One region of the Nonomuraea sp. JJY05 genome, then DNA from elsewhere that is predicted to be linked to it. Evidence: riboswitches for the same ligand, from Rfam matches in the RefSeq annotation. Region 1 holds a riboswitch; the other holds the start of a gene.
The links. Region 1 has a riboswitch for glycine ahead of gcvT (glycine cleavage system aminomethyltransferase GcvT). Riboswitches for the same ligand answer to the same signal wherever they lie in the genome.

Region 1 (14,866 bases):
ATGTTGGACAGGCCGCGGGCCACCATGAGCAGCACCTCGCGCTCGCGCGGCGTGAGGTCGGCCGTCGCCACCGGCTCGTCCGTCGGGAGCTGCGCGGCGAACCTGTCCAGCATCCGCCGTAACGTGCTCGGCGACACCACCGAGTCGCCCGCGTGCACGACCTTGATCGCGTCGACCAGGTCGGCCGGCGGCACGTCCTTCAGCAGGAACCCGGCGGCACCCGCCTTGACCGCGGCGAACGCGTACTCGTCGAGGTCGAAGGTGGTCAGGATCAGCACCTTCGGGCCCTGGATACGGCTGGTGGCCTCGACGCCGTCCATGACCGGCATGCGCACGTCCATGAGCACGACGTCCACCTCGGTGGTCTCCAGCAGCTCCAGCGCCGCGGCCCCGTCGCCGGCCTCGGCCACCACCTCGATGTCCGGCTGGGCCGCGAGCACCATCCTGAACCCGGCGCGCAGCAGCTGCTGATCGTCGACCAGCATCACGCGAATCACCCGGCCACCTCCTCTATGCCGCCTTGACCATGGGCAATCTGGCCAGCACCTCGAACCCGCCGCCCCGCAGGGGCTCCGCCGACACGGCGCCGCCGTACATGCCGACCCGCTCGCGCATGCCGATCAGGCCGTGACCGTCGGCGCTCCTGGGGGCCGCCGCGCCCCTGCCGTCGTCGGTCACGCGTACGACGAGCTCGGGGCCGCTGTAGTCGATCTCCACGAGCGCCTGGACACCCGGGCCGCCGTGCTTGAGCGCGTTCGTGAGGGCCTCCTGGACGATGCGGTAGACCGCGAGCTGCTGGCCCTCGGGCAGCTCGACGGGCGCGCCGCCGACCTGGAGCCGCGCGGGCACGGCCGAGCCGCGCACCAGGTCCTCCAGCTGGCCGAGCCCCGGCTGCGGGGTGTAGTCGGTGCCCGCCTGCTCGCCCTCGCGCAGGACGCCGACCAGCCTGCGCATCTCGGCGAGCGCGGCACGGCCGGTCTTGGAGATGGCCCTGACGGCCTCGCGGGCCTGCTCGGGGTCGCTGTCGAGGGCGTAGCCCGCGCCGTCGGCCTGCACCACCATCACGCTGACGTTGTGGGCCACGACGTCGTGAAGCTCCCTGGCGATCCTGGCCCGCTCGGCCGCGGCGGCCATCCTGGCCTGCTGGTCGCGCTCGCGTTCCGCCCGTTCCGCGCGCTCTTCGAGCCCTTCCAGATATCGCCGGCGCGTGCTGGCGTACAGGCCGGTCAGCCAGACCGTCACCGTGAAGATCGAGGCGCTGAAGAACATCCCCAAGGTGGGCGTGTCCCACCTGGCCAGGGCCAGGAACACCCCCAGCTCCGTCACCAGCCCCGCGGCCAGCGACCAGCGGAACGAGCACCGGTACGCCACCGCCCAGAGCGCGACCAGCACGGCGAGGTTGGCGGGCAGCGGGTTGACGCCCGCCAGCCACTGCCCGAAGCTGATCAGCGCTATCGCGGCGAACGAGGCGACCGGGCGGTCACGCCAGAGCAGCGGCAGCAGCAGCACCGCCGACAGGGCCGCGTATCCGGCCACGCCGAGGTAGGGGCCGCTGGTCGCGGTCGAGGGGGCGGACGCGTACGGGATCGCCAGGATCGCGCACAGCGTGGCGAGCGGGGCGACCCGGAGGGCGCCCGCCAGCTTCTCGTGGCGTCTCGACCACGCCCGCACCTTACCGAACACACCATCACGATATGTACCGCCGTCTGACCGTTGTTCCGCCTGTAGGTGGAAGTGCGTCTACGACCCAGGTCTTACGTGGCAGGGAACAGACCGGGGTCTTACGCCGGGCTTACGGTGACTTGGGCATTCTTGTCTCTGGGAGCGCCCCTCTAGCGGGCGAGTAAAGGGAGATCGTGATGGCGGATCATGATCGCGACGCCGGGTCGCGCGGTGAAGAGGAAGCACCGCGCGACCCGACCCCTGCGGACGAGCTGCACGAGCCTGAAGGGCCGAGCAGGCTGAAGTACGGCCAGGCCCCTCCGGGCCCCGGCTTCACGATGCCTCTCACGCCACCCCCGCGCCCTGACTCCTACCGGGAGTTCTTCCGGCAGAAGCAGGCCCAGGTCCTCGGCGCCGGCCTCATCGGCCTCGTGATCGGCGCCCTGCTGGGCGGCACCGCCGTGGCTTTGGTCAGCGGATTCGCGCACCGGGAAGAGGTGCACGGGATGTACTGGCAGGAGCCGGACCGGCAGCCCAGGCGCTTCCAGGTGCCCGAGCGCCTCGACGGCTCCGCCTGCGAGGAGGGGGAGGACGGCGACGTCTGGTGCGGCTGGGTGGTGCCGAAGGCCCCGCGGTCCGACGTCCCACCGGCGCCGGACCCGAGGCCGACCAGCAGCGGCTAGGTGTCCGGTCATAGCCCTGTATAAGGTCATCAAGACTATATGGGACACCAGCCGAGACCTGCTGGACAAGTGCCCGGAAACTTCGCGGGCCGGCCCGGTCCTCAACGTGATCGAGTAGCAAACCGGGCGATTATTGCAGTAAATGGTCGATCGGCGAGATCGTTTCTCGAAAGTGTCGGTCCCCAGCCGTAGCCTGCATCCATGTCGAATGCCGATCCAACCCCCGAAGAGCTGGCCGGATTCGTGCGCCGGGCTCGGCCACTTACCGAGGTCCTGTCCTTGCTGGGCTGAGAAACTCCGGCGGCCGGCGCGCGAGCTTGAGCCGGAAAATAGCCGAACTCGGCATCGACACCAGCCATTTCCAGATCTTGACCGAGGCCGTAGCGGCGTCGACGAGTGTTTGCGAAGTGCTCGATCACCTTGAAATTCCACGTAGTGGTGGGGCGCATTCGCATATCAGCCGTCGGATCAAAGCCATGAGCATTGATGTATCACATTTCAATCGCCTTCCCGGGTATCGAGAGAGCGTGCTGCCCGAGGCGTTCGAGCGCGACGCTCTGGAAGAGGCGGTCAAGGGTGCGAAGGGCATGCGGGAAATTCTGCGGCGCCTTGGCATGGCTGAGAGCGGGAGATTCCGGGAGGAGGTCCGTCGTCAGCTCCGATCTTTCGACATCGCCGAACCCGTCGGCTTCCAGCGTCTCCGGCTAAACGAGAGCGATGTCAGATCTGCGGCGAAAGAGTCCCGGTCGGTGGCGTCGATGATGCGCCGACTTCGCCTGCCCGTCAGCGAAACGAATCGGCGGCGACTCCTTCGGCACATCGCACGCCATGGCATCGACACGGCCCACTTCCAACGCAAGATCACCAGTTCGGTGATGAGCAAGCCACGCAGAGACCCTGCCGCCGTTCTCGCGGAGCGCCCTCTTCGGACGAGCCGCACTCCAGGTGCGGTGCTGCGCCGTGCTCTGGACGAGATCGGCGTGCCCGCACGTTGCGTCATGTGCGGGACCGGAGAGACCTGGCAAGGGAAACCACTGATCCTTGAGGTGGACCACATCAATGGCAATCCGCTGGACAATCGGAGAGAGAACCTGAGACTGTTGTTCCCGAACTGCCACTCGCGGACAGCGACTTTTGCGGGACGAAACAGACGCCGATCCGGTGCACAGGTGTGCGGGCGGGGGGACTCGAACCCCCACGGTGTCTCCACCAACAGGACCTAAACCTGCCGCGTATGCCATTTCGCCACGCCCGCGCAGCCCCCGCCAATGCGGGCCTGACACAGTTTAGCGCTCTCAGCGGGGAAGAGGAGCGCATGTGAAGACGGGTACGGGCCCTCCGGGAGGGCCCGCCGGGGTGTTCAGCTCAGGCCGAGCTTCTTCTTGAGCCCGGCCACGTGGCCCGTGGCCTTCACGTTGTAGAGCGCCTGCTCCACCTTTCCGTCCGCGTCGATGACGAAAGTCGAGCGGATGACCCCCACGATCTCCTTGCCGTACAGCTTCTTCGGGCCGTACGCGCCGTACGCCTGGTGCACGGTCAGGTCGGGGTCGGACAACAAGGGGAAGGTCAGGGCGTCACGTTCGGCGAATTTGGCGAGTTTTTCCGGTTTGTCCTTAGACACGCCGAGAACGACGAAACCCTCGGCCGTCAGCTGCCCGAGGTTGTCGCGGAAGTCGCAGGCCTGCTTGGTGCAGCCGGGCGTCATCGCGGCAGGGTAGAAATAGAGGATCACCCGCTTGCCGCGGTAGGCGTCAAGTGAGACGGTCTCGCCGTCGGCGGCGGGTAGCGTGAACTCGGGCGCGGCGTCGCCGGGCGCGAGCTTGGTTTCGGTCAATGGGCCCTCCTGAGTTCCTTCCCGCCAACCTACCGGCCTGGCCGCCGTGCCGTACGGTGCGCCGACCTGACAGACTGATCAGCACCACGAACGACGGAGTTCGCACGGCACGCGGAGCGGGCGCGGCCACGCGTGAGGTCGAGAGGAGAGCCATGGCTGACACCGATCCGGACGAGCTGGAGCGACGGATCGCGCGGACGCGCGCGGAGTTGGCGCAGACGGTCGACGCCATAGCCGACCGGGTGAGCCCCAAGCGGGTCGCCGAGCGCACGGTTTCCGACGTCAAGAGCAGGGCCACGCACTTCGTGGCGTCCGTCGGCGACGCGCTGGGGGTGACGCCGCGGCCGGTCGAAGCCGGCGACCACCCCGACCAGGTGTGGGAGGAGGAGCGGCCCGACCTGGCGCCGGTGCTGATCGGGATCGGCGCGGTGCTGGTCGTGGGGGCGGCCATCGTGCTCTGGCGCCGCCGCAGGCGCCGCTGACCCGGGCCCTCAGAGGAAGGTCCGGCCCTCGCCCCGGTACGTGGGCACCGACTCCACCAGCGTGTCGCCGTCGATGAGGTGGAGCGCGTCGAAGCGCTCGCACATCTCGCCCGCCTTGGCGTGCCTGAACCACACCCGGTCCCCGATCCGCAGGTCCTGGGCGGCCTGGCCGAGCAGCGGGGTCTGCACCTCGCCCGCTCCTTCGTCCCGGGCGTAGTGCAGACCGGCCGGCAGGTACGGCTGGGGCAGGCGGCTCGGGTCCGGCGTGCCCGAGGCCAGATAGCCGCCCCCGAGCACGGTCACGGTGTCCACGCTCGGGCGGCGCACCACCGGCAGGGCGAAGAGCGCGGCCGGGTGCCCGGTGAAGCGGCGGTAGAAGTCGAACAGCCTCGGGTGGAAGAAGCCCGATCCGGCCGCCACCTCCGTGATGGCCTTCTCGAGTACGGTGCGCTCGACGGACCCGGTGCCGCCGCCGTTGACGAACTCCAGGTCGGTGATCTGGCGGACGGCGTTCACGATGCGGCCTCGCCTGAGGATGAGGTCCCTGGCGGAGAGGGCCTGCATGATGCGGACGGCGCGGGTGTAGGCGGCGTTCGCGGGCGGGGCGTCGCCGACCCCGCCGATCTGGGCCTCGTACGCCATCAGCCCGGCTACCCGGAACCCGGGGCGCTTGGCGACGGCGGCGGCCAGGTCGGCGGCCTCTTCCGGCTCGCGGATCGGCGACCGGAGCACCCCAGCCCGAAATTTCCCGCCAAAAGCGATGTATCCGGCATCGATGTCGATGCAGGTCCGGAGCTCGGCCCGGGGGCGCACCCCGGCCACGGCCGCCTCGGTGAAGTCCAGGTGGGCGGTCGAGTCGATGGTCAGAGTGATGTGCCTGGCCGCGTCCTCGTCCCCGGCCAGCTCGGCCAGCGCGTGCCGGTCGGCCGTCGGGTAGGCCACCAGGATGTCCGTGAACCCGTGGGAGGCCAGCCACAGCGCCTCGGGGAGCGTGAAGGCCATGATGCCCCGGAAGCCGTCCATGGCCAGGATGCGTTCGAGCACGGGACGGCTGCGGACCGACTTGCTGGCCACGCGGATCGGCTTGCCCGACGCCCGCCGTACGAGGTCGGCCGCGTTGGCCCGCATGGCCGCCAGATCGAGGATCGCGAACGGCGGCTCGAGGACCGCTGTGGCGCGGTCATAGCGCTGGCGGTCGTCCATATGGGCAGCGTAACGGCATATCAGGCAAATGAATATGAGTGTTGTTCACCTTGTTGGCCGCCCCGTAATGTTCGGGCAAACGGGCGGCGGGGGCGCGGTTCCGGCCACGCGGGACCCGTGTACGTGTGTCGTTGTGATGACCACGCTTCAGCAGACAGTCCCCGGCGCCGCCGTCCCCGCGCGGCACACCGGACTGCGCCGGGCGAGCAGGGCGCTCAGACCGGCGCGAACCCTCCCTGGAGCCCTCGTCGCGCTCACGCTGGCCGCCGGGCTGGGAGCGACGGCGGCCGAGATCGTGTCGGGGCTGCTCGGCCACCGGCTCGGCTGGGTCCCCGTGAACAAACTGGTCGACCTCGCGGGTAAGACCACCTGGCCGGAGCTGTCCACCGCCGCCGTGGGCGCGGCGGTCGCGGGCGTACTGATGCTGCTGCTGGCGATCGTGCCCGGCCAGTCGAGGCTGGTGCCGGTGGAGACGTCCGACCCGCGGATCGTCATCGGCATCACCCGCTCGGGCCTGCGCCGCACGCTCCGCGCGGCCGCCCAGCAGGTGTCCGGGGTGGACCGCGCCCGGGTACGGCTGCGCAGGAGCACCATCGAGGTCACGGTCATGACGGGGACGGAGAGCTCCGGCACGATGCTCAGGCAGGTCGGCATGGCGGTGGGGGACCGGCTGGCGGGCGTGGGCACGCTGGGCACCGGCGAGGTCGTGGTCCGGCTGCGCAGAAAGGGCGCGTGATGCCCGGACGCACCGAGACGGGCCGGCCGCGCGGAGAGGTGGCGTGATGCCCGGACGCACCGAGACGGGCCGGCCGCGCGGAGAGGCGGCGTGATGCCCGAACGTACGGCTGCCCAACGGACACCGTCTCGCGGCAAGGGGGCCGCGATGCGGCAGTACGCGGGCAACCGCGTCGGCCTGGCCATCGTGGGCGGCACGCTGCTGGGCCTGGGCGCGTACGCCTGGCTCCGCGGCCACGGCCACCTCTTCGACCTGCCCGCCACCGCCAAGGTCCTCCCGGCCCAGACCCGCCGGGTGCTCGCCGACGAGCCCTGGCCCCTGTGGGTGCTGGCCCTGAGCTTCCTGCTCCTGTCGCTGGTCTCGCTCCGCTGGCTCCTGCTCAGCCTCGGCTGGGGCCGCCGCGGCGCCCGCAACGGCACGGGCACCGCCATGCTCTTCGTCGGGCTGAAGGGCGTGGAAGGACTCGGCCGGTCGGCGGTGCGGGTCGCCGAGAACGGCCTGCGCGTCACCCTGACGTGCCCGTCCACCGCGGACGTGGGCGCGGTGGTGAGCAAATTGGACCACGACATCGTCGGCAGGATCCGCCGCGAGGTCCGCGACGACGAGGCGAGCGCCGTCGTCCGCCTGCACGTCCGCCGCTGATTCAACGAAAAGAGGAGATTCGCATGAACAGAGTGAGAACTCGCCGCGGCTCTCGCCATTTCGGCCGGCACCGCCGTTGCCGGCGGCATTTCAGCCCCGGCGCTGGCCGACGGCCAGCCGGTCATAGACGTCATCGACAATGTCGTACCGAACCCGAGGGTGCTCTCGGACCTGCTCCCGAACGTGAACGTGGCACCCTCGGTGCTGTGCATTCCCACGGCGCAGAACAACAACAGCGCCCATGGCGACCGCAACCGGTTGGGCAACGAGCAGGCCATCAACTGCACGCAGACCACACAGCAGACGGCGAACGCGCTCAGAAACTATGAGAAAGTCACCGGGCCGGAAGTGACGCTCCCGATGGGCCTGTCGAATGTCATCACCGTCATGTGCCCCGCCGGCAAGGTGGTGCTGGGCGGCGGATATGTCATAAACGGCAACATCCCGCCGAACTCCAACATCGACGAGATCATCGATGCTCCCACCGCGGCGGACGACGGATGGCGACTTCAATTCCTGACCGCCGGCAGCACGCAATTCAGGGTGGCTCCGTACGCGACCTGCGCCAGGCCGTCCTAGCTCCCGAGGGTCAGCACTCGATCACGTTGACGGCCAGCCCGCCGCGCGAGGTCTCCTTGTACTTGTCCAGCATGTCCCGCCCGGTGTCCCGCATCGTCTTGATGGCACGATCCAGCGGTACGAAGTGGCGGCCGTCGCCGCGCAGGGCGATCCGGGCGGCCGTGATGGCCTTGTTGGAGGCCACCGCGTTGCGCTCGATGCACGGGATCTGGACCAGGCCGCCGATCGGGTCGCAGGTCAGGCCCAGGTTGTGCTCGATGCCGATCTCGGCCGCGTTCTCGACCTGCTCGGGCGTGCCCCCGAGGGCCTCCGTGAGGCCGGCCGAGGCCATCGAGCAGGCGGAGCCGACCTCACCCTGGCAGCCGACCTCGGCGCCCGAGATCGAGGCGTTCTCCTTGAACAGCACGCCGATCGCGCCCGCCGTCAGCAGGAAGCGGACCACGCCCTCCTCGTCCGCGTGCGGGACGAAGCGGGTGTAGTACGTCAGGACGGCCGGGATGATGCCGGCGGCGCCGTTGGTGGGGGCGGTGACGATGCGGCCCCCGGCGGCGTTCTCCTCGTTGACCGCCAGCGCGAACAGCGTGACCCAGTCCATGGCCTGCAGCGGGTCCTTCTCCGCCGGCTCCGACTGCAGGCGGCGGTGGAGCTGGTTGGCGCGGCGCTTGACCTTCAGCCCGCCGGGCAGGACGCCCTCCTTGGAGATGCCGCGGCGCACGCACTCCGACATGACCGCCCAGAGCCGCAGCAGGCCCGAGCGGATCTCCTCCTCGGTGCGGCCGAACGCCTTCTCGTTCTCCAGCATCAGCGCGGAGATCGACAGGCCGGTGTTCGAGCAGTGCTTGAGCAGCTCCTCGCCCGTGGTGAAGGGGTAGGGCAGGACGGTGTCGTCCGGCTTGATGCGGTCGGCGCCCGTGGCCTTCTCGTCCACGACGAAACCGCCGCCCACCGAGAAGTAGACCTTCTCCCTCAGCTTCTCGCCGTCGGCGTCGTACGCGGTGAAGCGCATGCCGTTCGGGTGCTCGGGCAGCGAGATCTTGCGTTCGAAGACGAGGTGCTCGCCCACGACGAAGCGGATCTCGTGCGTCCCGTACAGCTTGACCGTGCCCGACTCCCGCATCTCGGCCAGGCGGCCGTCGATGGAGTCGACGTCGACCAGCTCGGGCTTCTCGCCGGACAGGCCGAGCAGGACCGCCTTGTCGCTGCCGTGGCCCTTGCCGGTCAGGCCGAGCGAGCCGTACAGGATGGCCTCGACCCGCGCGACCCGGGAGAGCAGGTCGTCGTCGTGCAGCCCGCGGGCGAACTTGTGCGCGGCCGCCATCGGGCCTCCCGTGTGGGAGCTCGACGGGCCGATGCCGATCTTGAAAAGGTCGAAGACGCTGATCGCCATTGATGGCGCCTTTCATGCTGGGGCCGGGGCCCGCGCAGGGCCCCGGCAAAAAGGTCAGGAATCGCCTGAGGTGAGCGCCGTGTACTCCTCGGCGGTCAGCACATCTTCGGCGTCGCCCTCGACACGCACCCGGAACATCCAGCCGTCGCCATACGGGTCACTGTTGACCAGACTGGGGTCGTCGACCACGGCCTGGTTAACCTCGACGACCTCACCCCCGACGGGGGTGTAGATCTCGTTCACCGACTTGGTCGACTCCACCTCGCCGACGGAGTCGCCCGGCTCCACGGTCGAGCCGACGTCGGGGAGCTGCACGAAGACGACGTCACCAAGAGAGTTGGCGGCGAAGGCCGTGACGCCGATCGTCACGATGAGGCCGTCGTCCAGGCCGGCCACCCACTCGTGCTCCTTGGTGTAGCTCAGCTCGTCAGGGATGTTGCTCACTTGTTCCTCCTGTAGAAGGGCAGCTCTACCAGGTCCATAGGTTCATGGCTGCCCCGGATGTCCACGGCCAGGCCTGACTCGGCGCCGGTGTCCACGTAGGCCATCGCGATGGGCCTGCCCAGGCTCTGGGAGGGCGCACCGCTGGTGACCTCGCCGACGACGGCGCCGTCTTTGGTGACCGGGTAGCCGTGGCGCGGCACCCGGCGTCCCCGCGCGACCAGGCCGACGAGCCGGCGCCGGGGCGGGTCGTCCTTGACCGCCTCGAGCGCCGACCGGCCGACGAAGTCGCCCGGCTTGTCGAATTTCACCACTCTGCCCAGCCCCGCGTCGAACGGGGTCAGCTCGGCGCTCAGTTCGTTGCCGTAGAGCGGCATGCCGGCTTCCAGCCTGAGGGTGTCGCGGCTGGACAGGCCGGCGGGCTTGAGGCCGTACGGCTCGCCCGCCGCCATGAGCGCGTGCCAGAGCGGCACCGCGTCCTGGTTGGCGACGAACAGCTCGAACCCGTCCTCGCCGGTGTAGCCGGTGCGGGCGATCAGCGCCTGCCGCCCGTCGACCAGCTCGGGCAGGCCCGCGTAGTACTTGAGCCCGTCGAGGTCGGCGTCGGTGAGCGTGGCGAGGATCTCCTGCGATCGGGGCCCCTGTACGGCGATCAGCGCGTACTGGTCGGACCGGTCCTCGACCAGCACGTCGAACGCCTTCGACCGCTCAATCAGCTCTTTTGCCACTTTTTCGTAGTTCGAGGCGTTTGCCACGACCATGAACTCGTCATCGTCGAGCCGGTAGACGATGAGGTCGTCGAGCACCCCGCCCCGCTCGTTGACGATCATGGTGTATCTGGCCCGCCCGGTCGCCAGCGCCGACAGGTGGCCGACCAGCGCGTAGTCGAGCGCCTGGCCGGCCTGCGGCCCGGTCAGGAAGATTTCGCCCATGTGGGAGAGGTCGAACAGCCCGGCCGCCTGGCGAACGGCGTTGTGCTCCGCGGACTCGCTCCCGTACCGGAGCGGCATGAGCCACCCGGCGAAGTCGGTGAGCGTGGCGCCGAGGCTCTCGTGAACGTCTCGTAGCGGTGTTGGTCGGGACATTTGTCGCACCTCTGGACAGGATTGGATGCCAGCATCCTCCCCCTCTGTCATCGATGCCTGAGAGCTTCGCCCGAGTTTTGCCGGACTTTCACCTTCGGCGAGGCCCCGCGGGCCTGCTTTCCAGAGGTCACCATAGGCCGCGCGGTCCTTTGCCTTGAGAGGTTTGCGGGGAGGGCTTGCTCCTTCAGGGACCCTGACCGGCTGTCAGGGCGCTCTCCCGCGCGGTTTCGCCAGTGATGTCCGTCAGCCTAGTGCTGCGATGGGGTTGTTGTCGCGTTCTGATCGCTCCTGAACCACTCCGGGGGGTGGTGACGTCGAAAGGATATGAATCGGCGAACGGCGGCTTTCGGCCTGCTGACCACCCTGGCCCTCGCGGGCTGCGGCGCATCGGAGGCCGCGTCCCCGCCCCGTTACGAGGCGAACCTGACGGTGCTCGAAGGCGGCGGGCACGGGCCGCAGCTGTGCATGATGGTCATGGAGTCGTTGCCACCGCAGTGCGGCGGTCCGGACGTGGTCGGCTGGGACTGGAACAAGGTGGATCACGAGTCGCAGGGCGGCGTGAAATGGGGCGAGTATCGCGTCGTGGGCACTTGGGACGGCAGCAGGCTGACGCTCACCGAGCCGCCGGGCGCCCCCAGGAAGGCGGCCCCCACCCAGGAGGAGGACCTCACCAGTCCGTGCCCGGCGCCGGAGGGCGGCTGGCGGCCGGTCGATCCCGCCAAGGCCACGCAGCAGGCACTGGACCGGGCGCTGGCGCGCGCCGGCACGGCCAAGGAGTTCGCGGGCGCCTGGATCGACCGGAGCCAGATGAAGGAGCTCCCCCCGGAGTCGACGGAGGCCGACGACCCGCGGCGGCTGGTGCTCAATCTGAAGTTCACCGGCGACCTGTCGGGCCGCGAGGCGTGGATCCGCGAGGTGTGGGGCGGCGCGCTGTGCGTCAGCGGCGCGGCGCGCAGCCAGAGTGAGCTGGAGGCGATCCAGCGGGAGATCGAGGCCGAGCTGGGCGACGGTCTCGTCTCGGCGTCCCCCAGCGTGCTGCGCAACCAGGTGACCGCCCAGGTCTGGGTGGCCACCGACGAGCAGCGCCGCGACCTCGACGCCAAGCACGGCGCCGGAGCCGTGGCCCTGAACGGCGTGCTCAGACCAGTGGGGTGAGAGCGCTCAGCAGGCCGCCACGAGCGCCTCGAAGAGGGCGCCGTCCTCGGCCGCCTCGGGGTGCCACTGCACGGCCACGGCGAAGGGGGCCGAGTCCAGCTCGACCGCCTCGATCGTGCCGTCGCCGGCGGTGGCGGTGACCGTGAGGCCGGGAGCGAGCCGGTCGATGGCCTGGTGGTGGTAATGGGGGACGGTCACGGGCTCCGTGCCCAGCGCCTTGGCCAGGCGGCTGCCGGGGACGAGGGTGACGGGCAGCGGGCCGAACCGGCCGGGGGCGGGGGAGTGGCCGGTGTGCCCCACGACGTCGGGGAGATGCTGGTGGAGGCTGCCCCCGAGGGCGATGTTGAGCACCTGGAGGCCGCGGCAGATGCCGAGGTACGGCAGGCCCGCGTCGAGGGCCGCCGCGATCAGCCCAAACTCCGCCTCATCACGAAATTTGCGGATATAGCCGGTTTGATTCCCCGGCTCCTGCCCGTACCGGGCCGGATCGACGTCCCCGCCACCGGCCAGGATCAGGCCGTCCAGGCGGCCGACGACCTGCGCCGGCTCGCCGGCCGGCGGCAGCACGATCGGCTGCCCGCCGGCGCGTACGACCTGCTCCACGTACATGTACGGCAGGAGCGCCACGGTCATGTCCCAGACCGTGAACTTCGCCGGCTCCACGTACGACGTGATGCCGATGACGGGACGCTGCACGATGACTCCCGAGAACTCGGACCAGAGCTAGAGCGGCGTGACGTAGGCGCCGGAGATGCCTCCGTCCACCAGGAACTCACTACCCGTGATGAACGACGCGTCGTCGCTGGCCAGGAACGCCACCGCCGCCGCGATCTCCGAGGCCTCGGCGAAGCGCCCGACGGGGATGTGCACCAGCCGTCGCTGCGCCCGCTCGGGGTCCTTGGCGAACAGCTCCTGCAGCAGCGGCGTGTTCACCGGCCCGGGGCACAGCGCGTTCACCCTGATGCCCTCCCGGGCGAACTGCACGCCCAGCTCGCGCGACATCGCCAGCACGCCGCCCTTGGAGGCCGTGTAGGAGATCTGCGAGGTGGCCGACCCCATGACGGCCACGAAAGAGGCGGTGTTGATGATCGAGCCCTTGCCCTGCCGCTGCATGTACGGGATGGCGTGCTTGCAGCACAGGTAGACGCTGGTCAGGTTCACCTCCTGGACCCGGCGCCAGGCGTCGATGCCGGTCTGCAGGATCGAGTCGTCGTCGGGCGGCGAGATGCCCGCGTTGTTGAAGGCGATGTCCACGCTGCCGTAGGTGTCGAAGGCCGTCCGGAACATCCTGGCGACGTCGTCCTCGTCGGTGACGTCGGCCTTGACGAAGAGGCCGCCGACCTCGTTCGCGGCCTTGACGCCCGCCTCCTCGTCGACGTCCACGCAGACGACCTTGGCGCCCTCCTCGGCGAACCTGCGTGCCGTGGCCAGCCCGATGCCGCTGCCCGCGCCGGTGATGACGGCCACCCGATCCTGCAAACGCCGCATGTAAGTCACCCTGTTCACTCCGATGCGATGAAGACGTTCTTGGTCTCGGTGAACGCCGCCAGGGCGTCAGGGCCGAGCTCCCTGCCGAGACCGGACTGCTTGAAGCCCCCGAAGGGGGTCCAGTAGCGGACCGACGAGTGCGAGTTGACCGAGAGCGCGCCCGACTCGACGGCCCTGGCCACGCGGAGCGCCCGCCCGACGTCGCGGGTCCAGATGGAGCCGCTCAGGCCGTACGGGGTGTCGTTGGCGATGCGCACGGCCTCCGCCTCGTCCTCGAAGCGCACCACGGACACGACGGGACCGAAGATCTCCTCGGTGAACGCCGGGTCGGTGAGCTCGGGCGTCAGCACGGTCGGCGGGAACCAGTAGCCCCTGCCCTCGGGGCAGGACCCCTGCAGGTAGGGGGCGCCCTGGACGAAGCCGCGCACCCGGTCGAGGTGCTCTGGGCTGATCAGCGGGCCCATCTCGGTGCCCTCGTCGAGCGGGTCGCCGACCTTGACGCCCCGCACGGCCGCCGACAGGCGCTCCATGAACTCGTCGTACACGTCGGCCTGGACGAGGAGGCGGGAGCGGGCGCAGCAGTCCTGGCCCGAGTTGTCGAAGACCGCGTACGGCGCCGTCCTCGCGGCCTTGTCGAGATCCGCGTCGGCGAAGACGATGTTGGCGGACTTGCCGCCCAGCTCCAGCGTGACCCGCTTGACCTGCCGTGCCGCCTTGGCGGCGATCTCCTTGCCCACCTCGGTCGAGCCGGTGAACACGATCTTCGCCACGCCGGGATGCTCGACGAGCCGGGCCCCCGCGACCTCCCCTGCCCCAGGCAGCACCTGGAGCACCCCCTCGGGGAGGCCCGCGGCGAGGGCCAGCTCCGCCAGCCTCAGCGCGGTCAGCGGGGTCCATTCGGCCGGCTTGACGATCACCGTGTTGCCGGCCGCGAGCGCCGGGGCCACGCCCCAGGTCATGATCACCATGGGGAAGTTCCACGGCACGATGACGCCGACGACGCCCAGCGGCTCCTGGAACGTGATGTCCACGCCGCCCGGCACCGGGATCTGCCTGCCGTGGTTGCGCTCGGGGGCGCCGGCGTAGAAGTGCAGCACGTCGCGTACGTTGCCGGCCTCCCACCGGGCGTTCCCGATCGGGTGCCCGGCGTTGGCCAACTCCAGCCGCGCCAGCTCCCCGCCGTGCTCGTCCACCAGGTCGGCGAACCTGCGCAGCAGCCGTGCCCGGTCCCCGGGCGACACCTCGCGCCAGGTCGCGTACGCGTCCCTGGCACGCTCCACCGCCCGGTCCACCTCGGCGGCGTCGGCCAGTTCGACGTCGGCGAGGACGTCCTCCGTCGCCGGATTAACGATCTTCATGTGCTTCTTTCACATCCGCTCGAAACCACGCAACAGCTCCCAGTCCGTCACCGCCGCGTCGAACGCGGCCAGTTCCACGCGCGCGTTGTTGGCGTAGTGCTCGACCACGTCCTCGCCGAACGTCTCGCGGG
Region 2 (14,866 bases), on a different contig from region 1:
CCGACGGCGGCCTGTCCGACGCGCCGGAGGCCGTACGCGCGCTGAGGGCCTTCGTCTTCGGGAGCGTGGCCGTCGAGGTGCAGCAGTCGGGCTGGGCCGATCCTGAAGTTGACGAATGGGTCAGACGGGACGAAAGAGCAGATATCGATTTCGAGCGCGGACTCGACGCTCTGCTCAAGGGATTGCAAACGTAGTGCGCGTGTCGCGCTTGGCCCGTTATCCTGCATACGGCACGCTGTGTCGAAGGTCACACGAACGGGGATCCCTTCTGTAACAGTCCTCATGGACTATGTCCGGGAGTGTGACATCCGTCGCACACTTGCCAGAACAATTACCCGAGCCGGCTCCCGACCCTCCAAACGGGAGCATCCCACGAGATATCGGAGGCACGCCGATGTGCCCGCACGACCCGGCCTGTCCGGATGCCGAGGCGCCCGACCGCGAGAAGGCACGCACTCTCGCCTGCCACCCCGAGCAGGGGTGGAGCCTGCTCTGCAACGGTGTCGTCCTGTTCGAGGACACCGGGGAGCTGCTGCCCAGCGGAGCCGCCATCGCACCACACCGACCCGTGGTCGGCGCGGCGTGAGCTAGGCGTAGTGGACCATCCACTCCGCCACGACCTCGCCCACTCGGGCGGGGTCCTTCTTGAGGTCGTGTCCCTCCCCCGGCAGCACCACCAGGCGTGCCGCGTCAGCGGCGTCCGGCACGCCGAACGGATCCCGGTCCCCGTTGACCACCAGCACGTCCACTCCGGCGCCGCGTAGCTCGTCAGCCCTGGAGCGTTCCGGCTTCCCGGGCGGGTGCAGCGGAAAGGCCAGCGCCACCACGGCCGCCGCGCCGACCGCCCCGGCCGTACGGCAGGCGACCCGCGCCCCGTTGCTCCGCCCTCCCTGCACCAGCGGCAGCCCCGGCCAGAGCGCGCGCACCTCCTTGAGGACGATCTCCCACGCCTCGTCCTGTTTGACCGCCGACCCCGGCGCCCGCGCCCCCGCCGCCCTGAAGGCCTGCGTCACCCTGGCCACGACGGCCCCGGCCTTGAGCGCGGCGTCCCGTACGGCGAGCAGGTCGGGAGCGTCCACGCCCCCGGCCGAACCGTGGGTGAGCACCAGCAGCAGCCGCGGGTCCGCCACCTCGTCCACCTGGACGAACGCGGGCCCTCGCGGGGTCATGACCTCCATGCCAGCACCGTACCTGGGGAGGATGGCACCTTAGCCCTCAGGTCGGATGACGGCGTGGCGTCGGCGGTGGATGATTGCTGTCATGCCAGATAAGCGCCCCATCCGGGATGATCTCCAGGCCACCCTGGACGCCCGCCGGGACCTCGGTCCCGAGTACGAAGCCGCGCTCGTCGAATCGTTCGTGGAGCGGCTCGACGCCACGATCTCCGCCCGCGTACGGGCCGAGCTCGACCACCACGGCACAACGCCGCACCGGCAGAAGAGCACTCCGGGAGCGGCGATGATCCCGATCGCGCTGGGCTCGATGGGCATCGGCATCCCCTTGACGGCCATCGCGGCCGGCAACGCGGGGCTGGTGGGGCTGACGATCACGTGGATCGCGATCGTGGTCATCAACGTGGCCTCGGCGGCGGCCATCATGCGCCGCGGCTGACCCCGGGCGGCGGATAGGTGGCGGAGGCCCACGGGAGCGCCCCCGCCCATTCCGCTGCTGCCCGTCTCGCTCCTCAGGCATCGCCAAGGACGCGTCAAGCGAGCGGGCGTCAGGCGCCTGGGGACCCGGCGCGCATCGGACGGGTGGTGTCAGGCGTCGCGGTGGTAGCGGAGGCGGACCTCGGCGGCGAGGGTCTCGTTCTCGTGCTCCAGCCCGTACGACCACACCCGCCCCGCGTCGTCGACGCGCCCCCGCAGCGGCAGCGTCCGGGCAAGGAGCTCGATGGCCAGGGCGCTGGTCTGCGGGTCCGCCCCGTACTCGACCGTCTCCGCGAACTCCGCGCAGGCCAGCTCCAGATGCGCGATCCCGAGCTGGACCCGCAGCCCCGGCACCTCATCCGCGGGGGCGTCCTCCAGCGCGTCCAGGAGCACGTCGGCCGCCGCCCCCGGTTCGCCGTGCTCCAGCATCAGGTAGGCCAGCTCCTGGGCCGCCCGCGCGCCCACGCCCGGGTCGCCCCCCTCCATGGCGGCCCGCAGCTCCTGCTCGGCCTCGTCCAGGTCGTCGGCGGCCGTCGCCAGCCGGGCCAGCGCGAGGTGGGCCAGCGGCACGTACGCGGCCGTGCCCACCCCCAGGACGGCCTGCCAGGCGGCCCTGGCCTGTTCGGCGCGCCCCTCCCGTTCGAACCCCTGCGCCAGGTGGCAGGCGGCCTGGGCGGCGTACTCGGGGTGTCCGGTGGCCAGCGCGGTCCTGGCGGCGGCCCGGGCGGCCTCCACGTCGCCACGCTCCTCCAGCACCACAGCGAGCCCCACCGCGGCCTGGGCCCGGTCCCGGCCGTGGGGGTCGGCGACCAGTTCGGCGAGTATGGCGGCGGCGCCGTCGAGATCACCGCGTTCGGCCAGGCGGCGGGCAGCGTCGAGGTGCGGGGTCTCCAGCTCTGAGGACGTCAAGAGAGCTCCTTCTGGCGACGGTCGCACCGAGCCTAACGATTTCTGGCGATCATGTCTGCTCAGTTGACGCGGAAGGAATGACCGGCTTCGGACCCCGGCGCGGCGACAGGCGTACAGTCCTGATCATGACCGGCCCGAACGCCGCCCGGACCACCGCCTGCCCCACCACCAGCGGCCCGCGGCCGACACGCCGGAGGCCGGCTGTAAGCCGACCAGCACCGCCCCGCTGGACGCCCACGACCCCATGGTCAACGCCAACACCACCTCGTGCGAGAACAGCGCCGCCCCGAGCGAACGGACCGTGCGCCGGTGGAGGCCGAAGTCGCTCATCCCGCCGTTGAAGGAGAACGGCGGACGCCCGCGCGGAGAGCGCGGGCGCGGTGGTGGGGCCGCGTCCGCAATGGACGCCGCCGGGCTCCTAGTCCTCGTACGCCTCCAGCGGCGGGCAGGAGCACACCAGGTTCCGGTCGCCGTAGGCCTGGTCGATCCGGCGCACCGGCACCCAGTACTTCCCGTCACGCAGCGACGGCAGCGGATAGGCGGCCTCGCTGCGCGTGTACGGGTGGGTCCACTCGTCGGCGCTGACCGACTCGGCCGTGTGGGGCGCGTTCCGCAGCGGGTTGTCCGCCGGGTCGTAGGCCCCCGACGCCACCTTGTCGATCTCGCCGCGGATGGCGATCAGCGCGTCCACGAACCGGTCGAGCTCCCCGAGGTCCTCGCTCTCGGTCGGCTCGATCATCAGCGTCCCCGCCACGGGGAACGACATGGTCGGCGCGTGGAAGCCGTAGTCGATGAGCCGCTTGGCCACGTCGTCCACGGTGACCCCGGTCTCCTTGGTGATCTGCCGCAGGTCGACGATGCACTCGTGGGCCACCAGCCCGCCGCGCCCCGTGTAGAGCACGGGGTAGTACGGGGCGAGCCGCCTGGCCAGGTAGTTGGCCGACAGGATGGCCTGCTCGGTGGCCGCCGTGAGCCCCTCGGAGCCCATCATCCGGATGTACGCCCACGAGATCGGCAGGATCCCGGCCGAGCCGTACGGGGCCGCCGAGACGGGACCCACCGGCGTGCCGTTGTGCAGCGGGTGGCCGGGCAGGAAGGCCGCCAGGTGGCCGCGGACCGCGACGGGGCCGACGCCCGGGCCGCCGCCGCCGTGCGGGATGCAGAACGTCTTGTGCAGGTTGAGGTGGGACACGTCGGCCCCGAACTCGCCCGGCCTGGCCAGCCCGACCAGCGCGTTGAGGTTGGCCCCGTCCACGTAGACCTGGCCGCCGGCCTCGTGCACCTTGGCGCACACCTCGGTGATCGTCTCCTCGTACACGCCGTGCGTGGAGGGGTACGTCACCATGATCGCGGCCAGCGCGTCACGGTGCTTGGCGATCTTGGCGTCGAGGTCGGCCAGGTCCACGTTGCCGTCGGAGTCGCAGGCCACGACCACGACCCGCATGCCCGCCATGACCGCGCTGGCGGCGTTGGTGCCGTGGGCGGAGGACGGGATGAGGCAGACGTCGCGCTCGCCGTGACCGCCCGCGCGGTGGTAGGCGCGGATGGCCAGCAGCCCGGCGAACTCGCCCTGCGAGCCGGCGTTCGGCTGGATGGAGACGCGGTCGTAGCCGGTCACCTCGGCCAGCCAGCCCTCCAGCGTGCCGATCAGCTCGCGATAGCCCTCGACCTGGTCGTCCGGCGCGTACGGGTGGATCGCGGCGAACTCGGGCCAGGTGATCGGCTCCATCTCGGTGGTCGCGTTCAGCTTCATGGTGCAGGAGCCGAGCGGGATCATGGAGCGGTCGAGCGCGATGTCCTTGTCCTGCAGCTTGCGCAGGTAGCGCAGCATGGCGGTCTCGGAGCGGTGGCTGTGGAAGACCGGGTGGGACAGGTAGCCGGACTCGCGCGCCAGCGCGGCGGGCAGCGCGTCGGCCTCGAGGGTCACGTCGGAGCGGTCGACGCCGAAGGCGGCCCACACCTTGGCGACCTCGGCGGCGCCGGTCTTCTCGTCGCAGGAGATCGACACGTGGTCGTCGTCGACCCGCCAGAGGTTCACGCCCTGCTCGACGGCGGCGGCGACCACCTCGGCGGCCCGGCCGGGCACGCGTACGAGCACGGTGTCGAAGAAGTCGCGGTGCACGACCTCCAGGCCCGCCTCGCGCAGCCCGCCGGCCAGGGCCACGGCGTGCCGGTGCGCCCGGTGGGCGATCCGGCGCAGCCCCTCGGGGCCGTGGTAGACGGCGTACATGCCGGCGATGACGGCGAGCAGGACCTGCGCGGTGCAGATGTTGCTGGTGGCCTTCTCGCGGCGGATGTGCTGCTCGCGGGTCTGCAGGGCCAGCCGGTACGCGGGGTCGCCGTCGGCGTCCACCGACACGCCCACCAGGCGGCCGGGAAGCTGGCGCTGCAGGCCCTCGCGCACGGACATGTAGGCGGCGTGCGGCCCGCCGAACCCGAACGGCACCCCGAACCGCTGTGAGGAGCCGATCGCGATGTCGGCGCCCAGCTCGCCGGGCGCGGCCACGAGGGTGAGGGCCAGCAGGTCGGCGGCGGCCACGACGAGCGCGCCCGCCTCGTGCGCGGCGGCGGCCACGGCGCGGAAGTCACGCAGCCGGCCGGACGCGCCCGGGTACTGGACGAGCACGCCGAAACACTCGGGCAGCTCGCCGTCGAGGGAGTGCTCCACCAGCGTGATGCCCAGGGGCTCGGCCCTGGTGGCGAGCACGGCCTTGGTCTGCGGCAGCGCGTCGGCGTCCACCACGAACACGCTGCTCTTGGACTTGCCCGAGCGGCGGGCCAGGGTCATCGCCTCGGCGGCGGCCGTGGCCTCGTCGAGGAGGGAGGCGCCCGCGACGGGCAGGCCCGTCAGGTCGGAGACGACGGTCTGGAAGTTCAGCAGCGCCTCGAGGCGGCCCTGCGAGATCTCCGGCTGGTACGGGGTGTAGGCGGTGTACCAGCCCGGGTTCTCCAGCAGGTTGCGCCGGATGACGGCGGGGGTGATCGTGTCGTGGTAGCCCAGGCCGATCATGGAGGTGAGCACGCGGTTGCGCCCGGCCAGGGCGCGCAGTTCGGCGATGGCCTCGGCCTCGCCGACGGCGGCGGGCAGCTGGAGCCGGTCCTTGGCCCTGATGGCCTCGGGGACGGCCACGGCCACCAGATCCGCCACGGACTCGAAGCCCACGGCCTCGAGCATGCGCTGCTGCTCGGCCGCGGAGGGGCCGATGTGCCTGGACGAGAAGGGCGGAGCTGACAGGTCGGTCATGGACAGTGCCTCCCGAGGCTATGGAGACCGGCGCCGTGGCGCGGGCGAGTGCCGGATCTCCCCCTCTGTCAGCGCGGCGACGCCGCGACCTGAGAGCTTCACCCCGGGAATGGGGCTTGCACCGTCGGTGAGGCGCGCCTGGCGGGTGCGCCTGCTTTCCAGAGTTGCCTCACCCGAGCGGTACAGGGTGCCTGAGAGATTCCGGGGAGGGTTGCTCCTTCGGCGCCCTGAGACCCGGGGGCCTCAAGGACTCTCCCGCACGGGGTCGTAAGCCTTGCTGTCCTAGATTACAACCCTCCGCGTTACGCATGAATTTCCCCGGTAACGCGTTATGCCCAGATTGCCCGGTGGGCCGCGTCCGGCGGCCCACGGCAGGAGGGGGTGCGCTAGCCGAGGCGCCGCGCGCGGCGGCGGCGGGCGAGCTCGTCAGCGGGGTGGTCGGCCGGGACGGTGTCCTCGACCGCCGCTCGTTCCCCCGGCAGCTCCGCGAGGGAGCCCTCGACCTCTCGCCAGACCCGGCCGAGCGCGATGCCGAACACGCCCTGACCGCCCTGGAGCAGGTCTATCACCTCGTCGGCCGAGGTGCACTCGTAGACGCTGACGCCGTCGCTCATGAGCGTGATCTGCGCGAGGTCGGCGACCCCGCGGTCACGCAGGTGCTGCACGGCTGTACGGATCTGCTGCAGGGACACCCCGGTGTCGAGGAGCCGCTTGACGACCTTGAGCACCAGGATGTCGCGGAAGCTGTAGAGCCGCTGGGAGCCCGAGCCCTGCGCGGCTCTTATCGTGGGCTCGACGAGACCCGTGCGCGCCCAGTAGTCGAGCTGCCTGTAGGTGATGCCGGCCGCCGCGCAGGCCGTCGGCCCGCGGTATCCGATGTCCGCCGGCAGGGTCGCCGGCTGTTCGTCGAAGAGCAGGCCCTGCTCTCCGGCACGCTGCCGCGCGCTTTCGCGCCGAACCGGATCTTCCTGGCCGGCCGTCTTTCCCTCGCCGCTGCTGACCGCCACGCGGACCTCCGGCTTTCTCTCATCCCGTGGCCTGATCTGGGGGTTCGTAAAGGGCGACCACGGGTTTCACTTGCACCGTAGGACCGTGACCATGCTCAGTCAACGATCCGGCTCGGCGCGTCGTGAAGCGTAAATGCACCGAAATACCTACCCCGCCCTGCCGAAGTCTTCGGGAGTGATCGTGTCAAGGAACTCCCTGAACTTCTCCACCTCGTCTTCCTGGTCGTCCGGGATGATCACCCCGGCCTCCTGGACGACCTCCTCGCTGGCGAAGATGCGCGCTCCGGTGCGCAGGGCGAGCGCGATCGAGTCGGACGGCCGCGCGCTCACCTCCACGCCGTTGGAGAACACCAGGTCGGCGAAGAAGATGCCGTCGCGCAGGGCGACGATGTTGACCGCTCGCAGGCCGACGCCCAGAGCGCTCAGCACGTCTCGGAAGAGGTCGTGGGTGAGCGGCCGCGGTGGTGGCTCCTCCGCCTGGGCCAGGGCGATGGCCGTCGCCTCGGTCATGCCAATCCATATAGGAAGGAACCGCTCCCCGTGTGCCTCCTTGAGCAAGACGATCGGCTGATTTGTGGGCATTTCAACTCGAACGCCCACGACCTCCATCTGCAACACGGGCTGCTCCGTATTCCTGACCGGTCACCCGGCACAGCTATTTGCGGGTCGCTACTGCTGACTGGCTACTGCAATTCAACGTAACACCCGGCGGGCATGGAATGCGCCTCCGCCTCCCAGCTCGCCCGGGTCTCAGCGCCCCAGCACGGACCGGATCCCCGACCGCACAAGGGATGCGTGCAGGTCGAGCAGGAGCGTGGAAAGCTCCCTGGCGACCTCGTCGGCCTCCCCGATGGCGCCGGGGGCCCGCCGTTTGAGTATGGGGGCGACGGTCTGCTCGACGAGCCCGCACTCGCGCTCGGCCGCGGCCTTGACCGCGCGCAGGTGGCGGGCGCGCAGGCCGAAGCGGGCCAGCGCGCCGACGCTGCGGGCCACGTTGAGGGCCTCCTCGTCGTAGCGCCTGGCCACCGGGGCGAGCAGGCCGTAGTCCTCCAGCTCGGTGAGCGTCTCGTCGTCGATCCCGGCCGCCTCGAGCAGCTCGGCCCGGCTGAGCCGGACCTCCTGCTTCTCCTGTACGGCGCGCGGGCGGCCGAAGCTCTCGGCCATCCTGTCCTTGATCACCCGCAGCGGCAGGTAATGGTCGCGCTGCTCGCGCAGGATGAAGCGCAGCTGCTCCACATGCAGGTGGGTGAACTTGCGGTAGCCGGACGGGCTGCGCTCGGGCTCGATCAGCCCCTCACCCTCCAGGAAACGGATCTTGGAGATCGTCACATCGGGGAACTCGCCCTGAAGGAGCGCGAGCACCTCCCCGATGCTCATGTGAGAGCGTGCCGCCTGGGAGGTCATCCGACCTCCCGGGACGGCGCGTCCACGAGTCGCTCGCTCGGCCCGATCATGCGCCGGCGTGAGTCCGCATCAGGAAGACGAGGCGGAACTTGCCGATCTGCACCTCGTCTCCGGAGTGCAGGGGAACCTCCTCGATGCGCTCCCTGTTGACGTAGGTGCCGTTGAGGCTGCCCACGTCGCGCACGGAGAACTGGCCGCCGGGATGGCGGTAGAACTCGACGTGGCGGCGGGAGACCGTGATGTCGTCGAGGAAGATGTCGCTCTCCGGATGGCGACCGGTCGTGGTGAGGTTTTTGTCCAGCCGGAAACGGCTCCCCTGGTTGGGGCCTCTGGTCACCGTGAGCAGCGCCGTGCCGGGCGGCAACTGCTCGACCAGCGCCCGCTCCGCCAGGAGCATGTCGCCTGCCTCAGCCTCGTATGCCTCGATTCCCGCGATGGAGATCGTCGACGTGGTGTCCCCGGAGACCTCGGGTCTGGTCAGCGGTGACCCACAGCGGGAACAGAAACGGGCATCCTCGGGGTTGGCGTGCCCGCACTGCGTGCAGTAGACGCTCGGCATCGATCGGCTCGGCCTCCTACCGCGAAGACGCGGCGACGGTGCTCAAAGACGCGCCTCGCTTCGCTTTTTCAAGTTTGCGAATGCCGCAACATACGCTGATCAGCGGCAAAGGTCAAGGCGGGGCACTGGACTGTGGTTTGGACGCAGACAAAGTTACCGCCGCTTCCGCCCCGTGGTCCATGCCGCCGCGCGTTTCTACATTACGATCTTGCGGCACTGTCTGGGCGCGTCAACCGTCATGGCTTTTTCGTCACTCTCCGCGACCATTGTTCACATGGCGGCCTGCTCCACAATGCGGGCCCACCGTTCGAGCAAGGCCTGGGCGCCGTCCATGTCGCCCGCCTCGGCCCACAGATCGGTCACGGGCTCGGTGGCGGCGGGCAGCACGAGCACCCAGCTCCCGTCGTCGTGGGCCACCCGCACGCCGTCGGTGGTGTCGATGCGCCGGCTCTCGTGCTCGGCCTCCGCCGTCTCGATGACCGAGCGCATGACGGCCCCCTTGGCCGCCCAGGGCGTGGGGATCGTCCGCTTGAGCATCTTGACCTCGGGGATCCTGGCGTCGATCTGGCTGAGCGACAGGCGGGTGCGGGCCACCAGCCCGAGCAGGCGCATGAACGAGGCCAGCCCGTCGATGGCGGGGCTGAACTCCGGCACCACGAAGCCGCCGCGCCCGTCCGCCGCGAAGATCATGTCGGCGCCGGCGGCGGCCGAGGTGAGGGCGTCGAGCGCGGTGGAGGTCCACTGCACCTGCACGCCGTGGAAGCGGCAGACCTGCTCGGCGACCCTGGTCGTGGTGACCGGCAGGGCCACCTGGCCGCCCCTGCGCTCGGCGGCGACGAGGTCGAGCACGACGAGCAGGGAGCGTTCGTCGTTGATGAGCTGGCCCATCTCGTCCACCAGGGCGATGCGCTCGCCGACCGGGTCGAACCGGACCCCGAACGCCGCCCGCGACGAGCTGACCAGCTCCGACAGCCGCTGCAGGTCGCGGCGGCGCTCGGCGAGCGTCTCGGTGGGCGAGACGTCGTCGAGGCGGGCGTTGACGGTGAGCACCTCGACCCCGACGCGGCCGAGCAGCGTGGGCAGCACCAGCGAGGAGGTGCCCCCCGCGCAGTCCACGACCACCTTCATGTCCCTGACGTCGCCCACGTCCACGTGGCGCAGGAGCTCGTGGGTGTAGTCCTCGACGGCCCTGGCCGGATAGGTGAGCTCGGCGATCTCCCCCGGGAACGCGCGCCGGAACTCCTGCCGGGAGAAGACCCGCTCCAGCTTGCGCTGCGCGGCCGGGGGCAGGTCGGCGCCGCGGCCGTCCATGATCACGATGTCCACGCTCTGCGGGTCGCCCGGGGTGGTGCGCAGGGTGATGCCGCCCGCGGCCGACTCGCGGGCCGTGTGGAAGCGCGTGACCGGCAGCGGGGCGGCCTCCAGGTCCAGGACGTTGATCGCGCCCGCGGTGAGCGCGCCGATGACGGCCCGCTTGAGCGCCCTGGCGGCCAGGGAGCAGTCGCGGGAGGTGACGACGTACTCGCCCTTCTTGAGCGTGGTGGCGTACGCGCTGGCCAGCCGGACGCACAGCTCGGCGGTGATCTCCACGTTGACCAGGCCGCTGACCCCTCTGGGGCCGAACAGGTTGCGCTGGCCGCGCGACTCCCAGATGACGCTGGTGTTGACGACCGCGCCGGCCTCGATGGTCTTGAACGGGTAGACCCTGACGCCGCTGGAGACGTACGCCTCGGGCTCGATGACGCACTCGTCGCCGATGACGGCGTTCTCCTCGATGCGGGCGCCGGCCATGATGTCGGTGCTCTTGCCGATGACGCAGCCGCGCAGGTGGGCGCCGGGCCCGAGGTAGACGTTGTCGTGGACGACCGCGCGGTGCAGGAAGGCGCCCTCGCGGACGACGGCGTTGTTGCCGAGCACGGTGTACTCGCGCAGCTCGGCGCCCGCCTCGACCTTGGCGTAGTCGCCGATGAGCAGCGGGCCCTTGAGCACAGCGTCGGGGTCGACCGAGGCCGAGTCGGCGACCCAGACGCCCGGCGAGAGCTCGAACCCCCCGATCTCCAGGTTGACCCGGCCGGACAGGGCGTCGGCCTGGGCCTTGAGGTAGCTGTCGTGGGTGCCGACGTCCTCCCAGTAGCCGTCGGCCACGTAGCCGTAGATGGCGGCGCCGCGGTCGAGGAGCGCGGGGAAGACGTCGGAGGACCAGTCGACGGGTTCGCCGGCGGCGACGGCGTCGAGGACCTCGGGCTCCATGATGTAGATGCCGGTGTTGACGGTGTCGGAGAAGACCTGGCCCCAGGTGGGCTTCTCGAGAAACCGCTGAACGCGCCCCTCGTCGTCCACGATGATGATCCCGAATTCGAGGGGGTTCGGCACTCGCTTGAGACCGATTGTCACAAGTGCCGAATTTTCACGATGAAACCGGATCATGTCGGTTAAATCGATATCTGTTAGGGCGTCGCCGGAGATCACCAGGAAACGGTCGTCGCGGAGCCGGTCCTCGGCGTTCTTGACGCTGCCGGCCGTGCCGAGGGGCAGGTCTTCGGTGGCGTACTGGAGGCTCATGCCCAGCTCGTCGCCGTCGCCGAAGTAGTTGCGCACGAGCGCCGCCAGGAACTGGAGCGTGACCACCGTCTCGGTGATGCCGTGGCGCTTCAGCAGGCGCAGCACGTGCTCCATGATCGGGCGGTTGACCACGGGCAGCAGGGGCTTGGGCTGGTTGGCGGTCATGGGACGCAGCCGAGTTCCCTCTCCGCCTGCCATGACGACCGCCTTCACCCGATCACTCCTTTTTGGCCGCGGCTACGAGTTGCAGCACCTGTACCACATACAACACGCCTGCCCACCAGTACAGGCCCGTTCCCCAAAGCGCGAATGCCCACCCGACAATTCGTGCTATATCGGCATACCACCCCGTATGGGAGGCAAGGAAGAGGAGAGGGAAGGCGTACATAAGGTTGAACATGGCGGCCTTGCCCAGGTAATGCACCTGAAGTGCCTTGTATCCATGTTTGCGAAGTACGGGGATGAAACAGGCGACGAAGAGTTCGCGTCCGAGGATGACCGCGACCAGCCACCACGGGATGACGTCACGTAGCAGCAGGCCGACGATGGTGGCGAAGACGTAGAGCTTGTCGGCCGCGGGGTCGATGATCCGGCCGAGCCTGCTGGTCTGGTTGAAGGCGCGAGCGATCTTTCCGTCGAGCCAGTCCGTGAAACCGGCCACCGCGAGGATCACGATGGCCCATCCGTCCGCCTTGGGCCCGAGAACCAGCCAAAGGAACACGGGGACGCCGAGGAGTCGCAGGAAGCTCAGCAGGTTGGGAACCGTCCAGATCCGGTCCTCGGCGGAAGTTTCGCTCACGAGCAGACCCTACTGCGTGGAACTCTGACGCAGCGGCCCCGCATCGGGCACTCACATTTCCGGCCTTCCCCCCACACCGGAGGGCTCCTCACCCGCGCCCTGACCCACTTGGCGGCGAACCAGCCGATCCCGCCCGAGCCCACGGCACCTGCCCTTCGGGCACGACCAGGCACCCGGGGGCTCGTGCGCCTCCACGGGATACCGGGGCCTCCGCAGGATACGGGCGCCTCCCGGGGCACGGGCGCCTCCCCTGGACGCCTCCCTCCGGTACCGGCGCCTCCTCAGGGATCCGACGCCTCCCCGGAACGAGCACCTCCCGGGAACGAGCACCTCCCCGGGAACGAGCGCCTCTTTGGGGAACGGCGGCTCTCGGGCAACGGCAGGCGCCTTTTCAGCGCGGCGGCGGGCGCCTTCGGAAGCGACGGCCGGGAGCCTCGCACGGCATGCCCGCGCTCACGGGCGGCGGGTCAGGTGCGGAGGAAGGCGTGGGTGCGGCCCAGCTCCTCGAAGCCGAGCTTGGCGTAGAAGTCCTTCGGCCAGTCGGCCGCGTCGGCCACCAGGAAGATCAGCTCGGCCTGCGCCGCCTGCGCGAGCAGCGCGGTCATGAGGGCACGCGCGTGCCCCTTGCCCCGATGGTCCGCGCCGGTGAAGACGCTCTCGATCTGGGCGACGCCCCCGTGCTCGTACAGGTCGGCCCTGGCGGCGATCTCCCCGTCCGGGGCGCGTACCCCCCAGAAGCTCACCGCGTCGGCGCCGCGCAGCCGGCCCTCCACGCGCCGGGCGAGCCCGTCGATCACCTCGTCCGGCGCCTGCGGCAGCGTGTGGCGCCAGTCGCGCCGCAGCACCGGCAGCAGCTCGGCCAGGGAGAGCCGCTCAGCCGCCGCGGAGCCGGACGGGCTCGTGCCGCGGAAGGCCATGATCAGATTCGTCTCGTGCTCGTAGCCGGCGGCCAGGAACGCGGGCGCGAGCGCCGTACCGAGCCGGTCGTCGTCCACGCACACCAGCCGGTGCTCGCGCTGCGCGAGCACCTCGTCGGCCGCCCGCAGCAGCCGCTCCGCCGCGTCCCGCGCCTCCTGCGGCCCCTCCGGGACCGGCCCGGGGCCGACGATGAGCTTGTTGTCGTCGTGCGAGCCGGGATAGCGGTCGTCGAGCACCGCGAACCCGCCCGGGACGGCCGCCTCCCGCGGCGCCCTGCGGCGGGCGAAAGAGTGCAGGAAGCCCACCGCGCGGGCCAGGTCCGGGACGAGCTCAGCCGGCAGGCCGCACGGCCTCGATGAACGCCCGGATGAGCGCCGAGTCCTTCACCCCGGGCGAGGTCTCCAGGCCGCTGGACACGTCGACGCCCCACGGGGCGGCCGCGGCGATCGCCTCGCTCACGTTGGACGGGGTGAGCCCGCCGGCCAGCAGCCACTGGCCCGACGCGCGGCCGCGGACGGCCGCCCAGTCCCACGCCTGCCCGGAGCCGGCGTGCGGCGCGTCCACGAGGAGCAGGTCCTCGTCGTAGGCCCCGCAGCGCAGGTCGGCCTCCGCGTCGACGGCCCTGATCAGCTTGAGGCCGAGGTCCTTGAGCGCGGTGAAGTCGCCGTGCGGGTGCCTGCCGTGCAGCTGGATGGCCCGCACGCCGGACGCCAGCGCCGCCGCGCGCACCGTGTCAGGGTCCTCGCCGCGGAACACCCCGACGGTCAGCACATGGCCGGGCACCAGCGCGGCCAGCTCCGCGGCCCGCTCGGGCTCGATCCTGCGCGGGCTCCGGGTCATCACGAACCCGATCGCGTCCGCGCCCGCCTCCACGGCGGTGGTCACATGCTCGGGCTCGCTCAGTCCGCAGATCTTCACATACACCACACCCCCGACCCTAGCGGCGTCGGGGGCCACCGGTGACCATGCCGGGCCGGTCCGCCCGGAGGATGATCGGCCGTCCCCCGTCCGGCGGACGAGCGAGGCGGGGCAGGGGCAGGCGGGGCAGGGACGGGGACAGGGGCAGGCTCAGGGGCGGGGTCAGGGGCGCGGCAGGCGTACCGGGCGGGGTCAGGGGCGCGGCAGGCGTACCGGGCGGAAGGAGGCGTCCACGAGGCCGGTGCGGTGAGCCACGACGGCGGCCTGGATGCGGTTGCGCAGCCCCAGCTTCTCCATGGCCGCCGCGATGTGGGTCTTGACCGTCGTCACCCCCACGTGCAGCTCCTCCGCGATCTCCGCGTTGGACAGCCCGGTCCCGACCAGGGCGAGCACCTCCAGCTCGCGTTCGGTCAGCCCGGCGGGCGGGGGCGCGGCGGCCTGCTCCTCGGCGTCCAGGAACCGCTCCACGACCCGCCGCAGCACCGACGGCGCCAGGAGCTGCTCCCCCGCCGCCGCCCGGCGCACCGCGTCCACCATGCGCTCCGGTTCGTCGTCCTTGACCAGGAATCCGACCGCGCCGGCCCGCAGCGCCGCGTACACGTTGGCGTCGTCGGCGAACGTCGTCAGCACCACGATCCGGGCGCCCGGCCGGGCCGCGAGCACGCGCCTGATCGCCTCCAGCCCGTCGACCCTGGGCATGCGCAGGTCCATGAGGATCACGTCGGGCAGGTGGCGCTCGGCCAGGCGGACCGCCTCGGCCCCGTCCACGGCCTCCCCCACCACCTCCATGTCGCCCGTGGCCTGCAGCAGCATCCGCACGCCCGCGCGTACGAGCGCCTGGTCGTCGGCCACCAGCACGCGGATCATGCGACGCTCCTGGCCGGGAGGCTGGCGGCC

Region 2: it holds a riboswitch for glycine, as region 1 does, so the genes downstream of both, gcvP (aminomethyl-transferring glycine dehydrogenase) here and gcvT (glycine cleavage system aminomethyltransferase GcvT) in region 1, are expected to answer to the same signal.

Annotation. Positions count from the first base shown of each region.
Region 1 is NZ_JBIEIS010000012.1:59,630-74,495, forward strand. It holds gene ACFKCF_RS20375 (response regulator transcription factor) at 1-497, opposite strand, end outside; gene ACFKCF_RS20380 (sensor histidine kinase) at 511-1,683, opposite strand; gene ACFKCF_RS20385 (hypothetical protein) at 1,860-2,345, shown strand; gene ACFKCF_RS20390 (hypothetical protein) at 2,447-2,764, opposite strand; partial or broken gene ACFKCF_RS20395 (HNH endonuclease) at 3,344-3,445, shown strand; tRNA gene ACFKCF_RS20400 (tRNA-Leu) at 3,518-3,600, opposite strand; gene bcp (thioredoxin-dependent thiol peroxidase) at 3,706-4,179, opposite strand; gene ACFKCF_RS20410 (DUF3618 domain-containing protein) at 4,332-4,661, shown strand; gene ACFKCF_RS20415 (amino acid deaminase/aldolase) at 4,671-5,864, opposite strand; gene ACFKCF_RS20420 (DUF6286 domain-containing protein) at 6,001-6,600, shown strand; gene ACFKCF_RS20425 (hypothetical protein) at 6,748-7,242, shown strand; gene ACFKCF_RS20430 (hypothetical protein) at 7,426-7,821, shown strand; gene ACFKCF_RS20435 (L-serine ammonia-lyase) at 7,832-9,208, opposite strand; gene gcvH (glycine cleavage system protein GcvH) at 9,263-9,652, opposite strand; gene gcvT (glycine cleavage system aminomethyltransferase GcvT) at 9,649-10,734, opposite strand; glycine riboswitch at 10,867-10,964, opposite strand; gene ACFKCF_RS20450 (hypothetical protein) at 11,059-11,889, shown strand; gene ACFKCF_RS20455 (gamma-glutamyl-gamma-aminobutyrate hydrolase family protein) at 11,896-12,585, opposite strand; gene ACFKCF_RS20460 (3-oxoacyl-ACP reductase) at 12,613-13,377, opposite strand; gene ACFKCF_RS20465 (aldehyde dehydrogenase family protein) at 13,392-14,735, opposite strand; gene ACFKCF_RS20470 (glutamine synthetase family protein) at 14,745-14,866, opposite strand, start outside.
Region 2 is NZ_JBIEIS010000038.1:12,535-27,400, forward strand. It holds gene ACFKCF_RS43840 (TetR/AcrR family transcriptional regulator C-terminal domain-containing protein) at 1-194, shown strand, start outside; gene ACFKCF_RS43845 (DUF5999 family protein) at 395-586, shown strand; gene ACFKCF_RS43850 (alpha/beta family hydrolase) at 588-1,178, opposite strand; gene ACFKCF_RS43855 (hypothetical protein) at 1,261-1,611, shown strand; gene ACFKCF_RS43860 (tetratricopeptide repeat protein) at 1,761-2,558, opposite strand; gene ACFKCF_RS43865 (hypothetical protein) at 2,682-2,888, opposite strand; gene gcvP (aminomethyl-transferring glycine dehydrogenase) at 2,977-5,802, opposite strand; glycine riboswitch at 5,971-6,070, opposite strand; gene ACFKCF_RS43875 (MerR family transcriptional regulator) at 6,189-6,809, opposite strand; gene ACFKCF_RS43880 (bifunctional nuclease family protein) at 6,957-7,427, opposite strand; gene ACFKCF_RS43885 (MerR family transcriptional regulator) at 7,560-8,186, opposite strand; gene ACFKCF_RS43890 (FHA domain-containing protein) at 8,260-8,772, opposite strand; gene ACFKCF_RS43895 (sugar phosphate nucleotidyltransferase) at 9,043-11,547, opposite strand; gene ACFKCF_RS43900 (CDP-alcohol phosphatidyltransferase family protein) at 11,552-12,133, opposite strand; gene ACFKCF_RS43905 (GNAT family N-acetyltransferase) at 12,601-13,356, opposite strand; gene ACFKCF_RS43910 (phosphoribosylanthranilate isomerase) at 13,382-13,978, opposite strand; gene ACFKCF_RS43915 (response regulator) at 14,162-14,836, opposite strand; gene ACFKCF_RS43920 (sensor histidine kinase) at 14,833-14,866, opposite strand, start outside.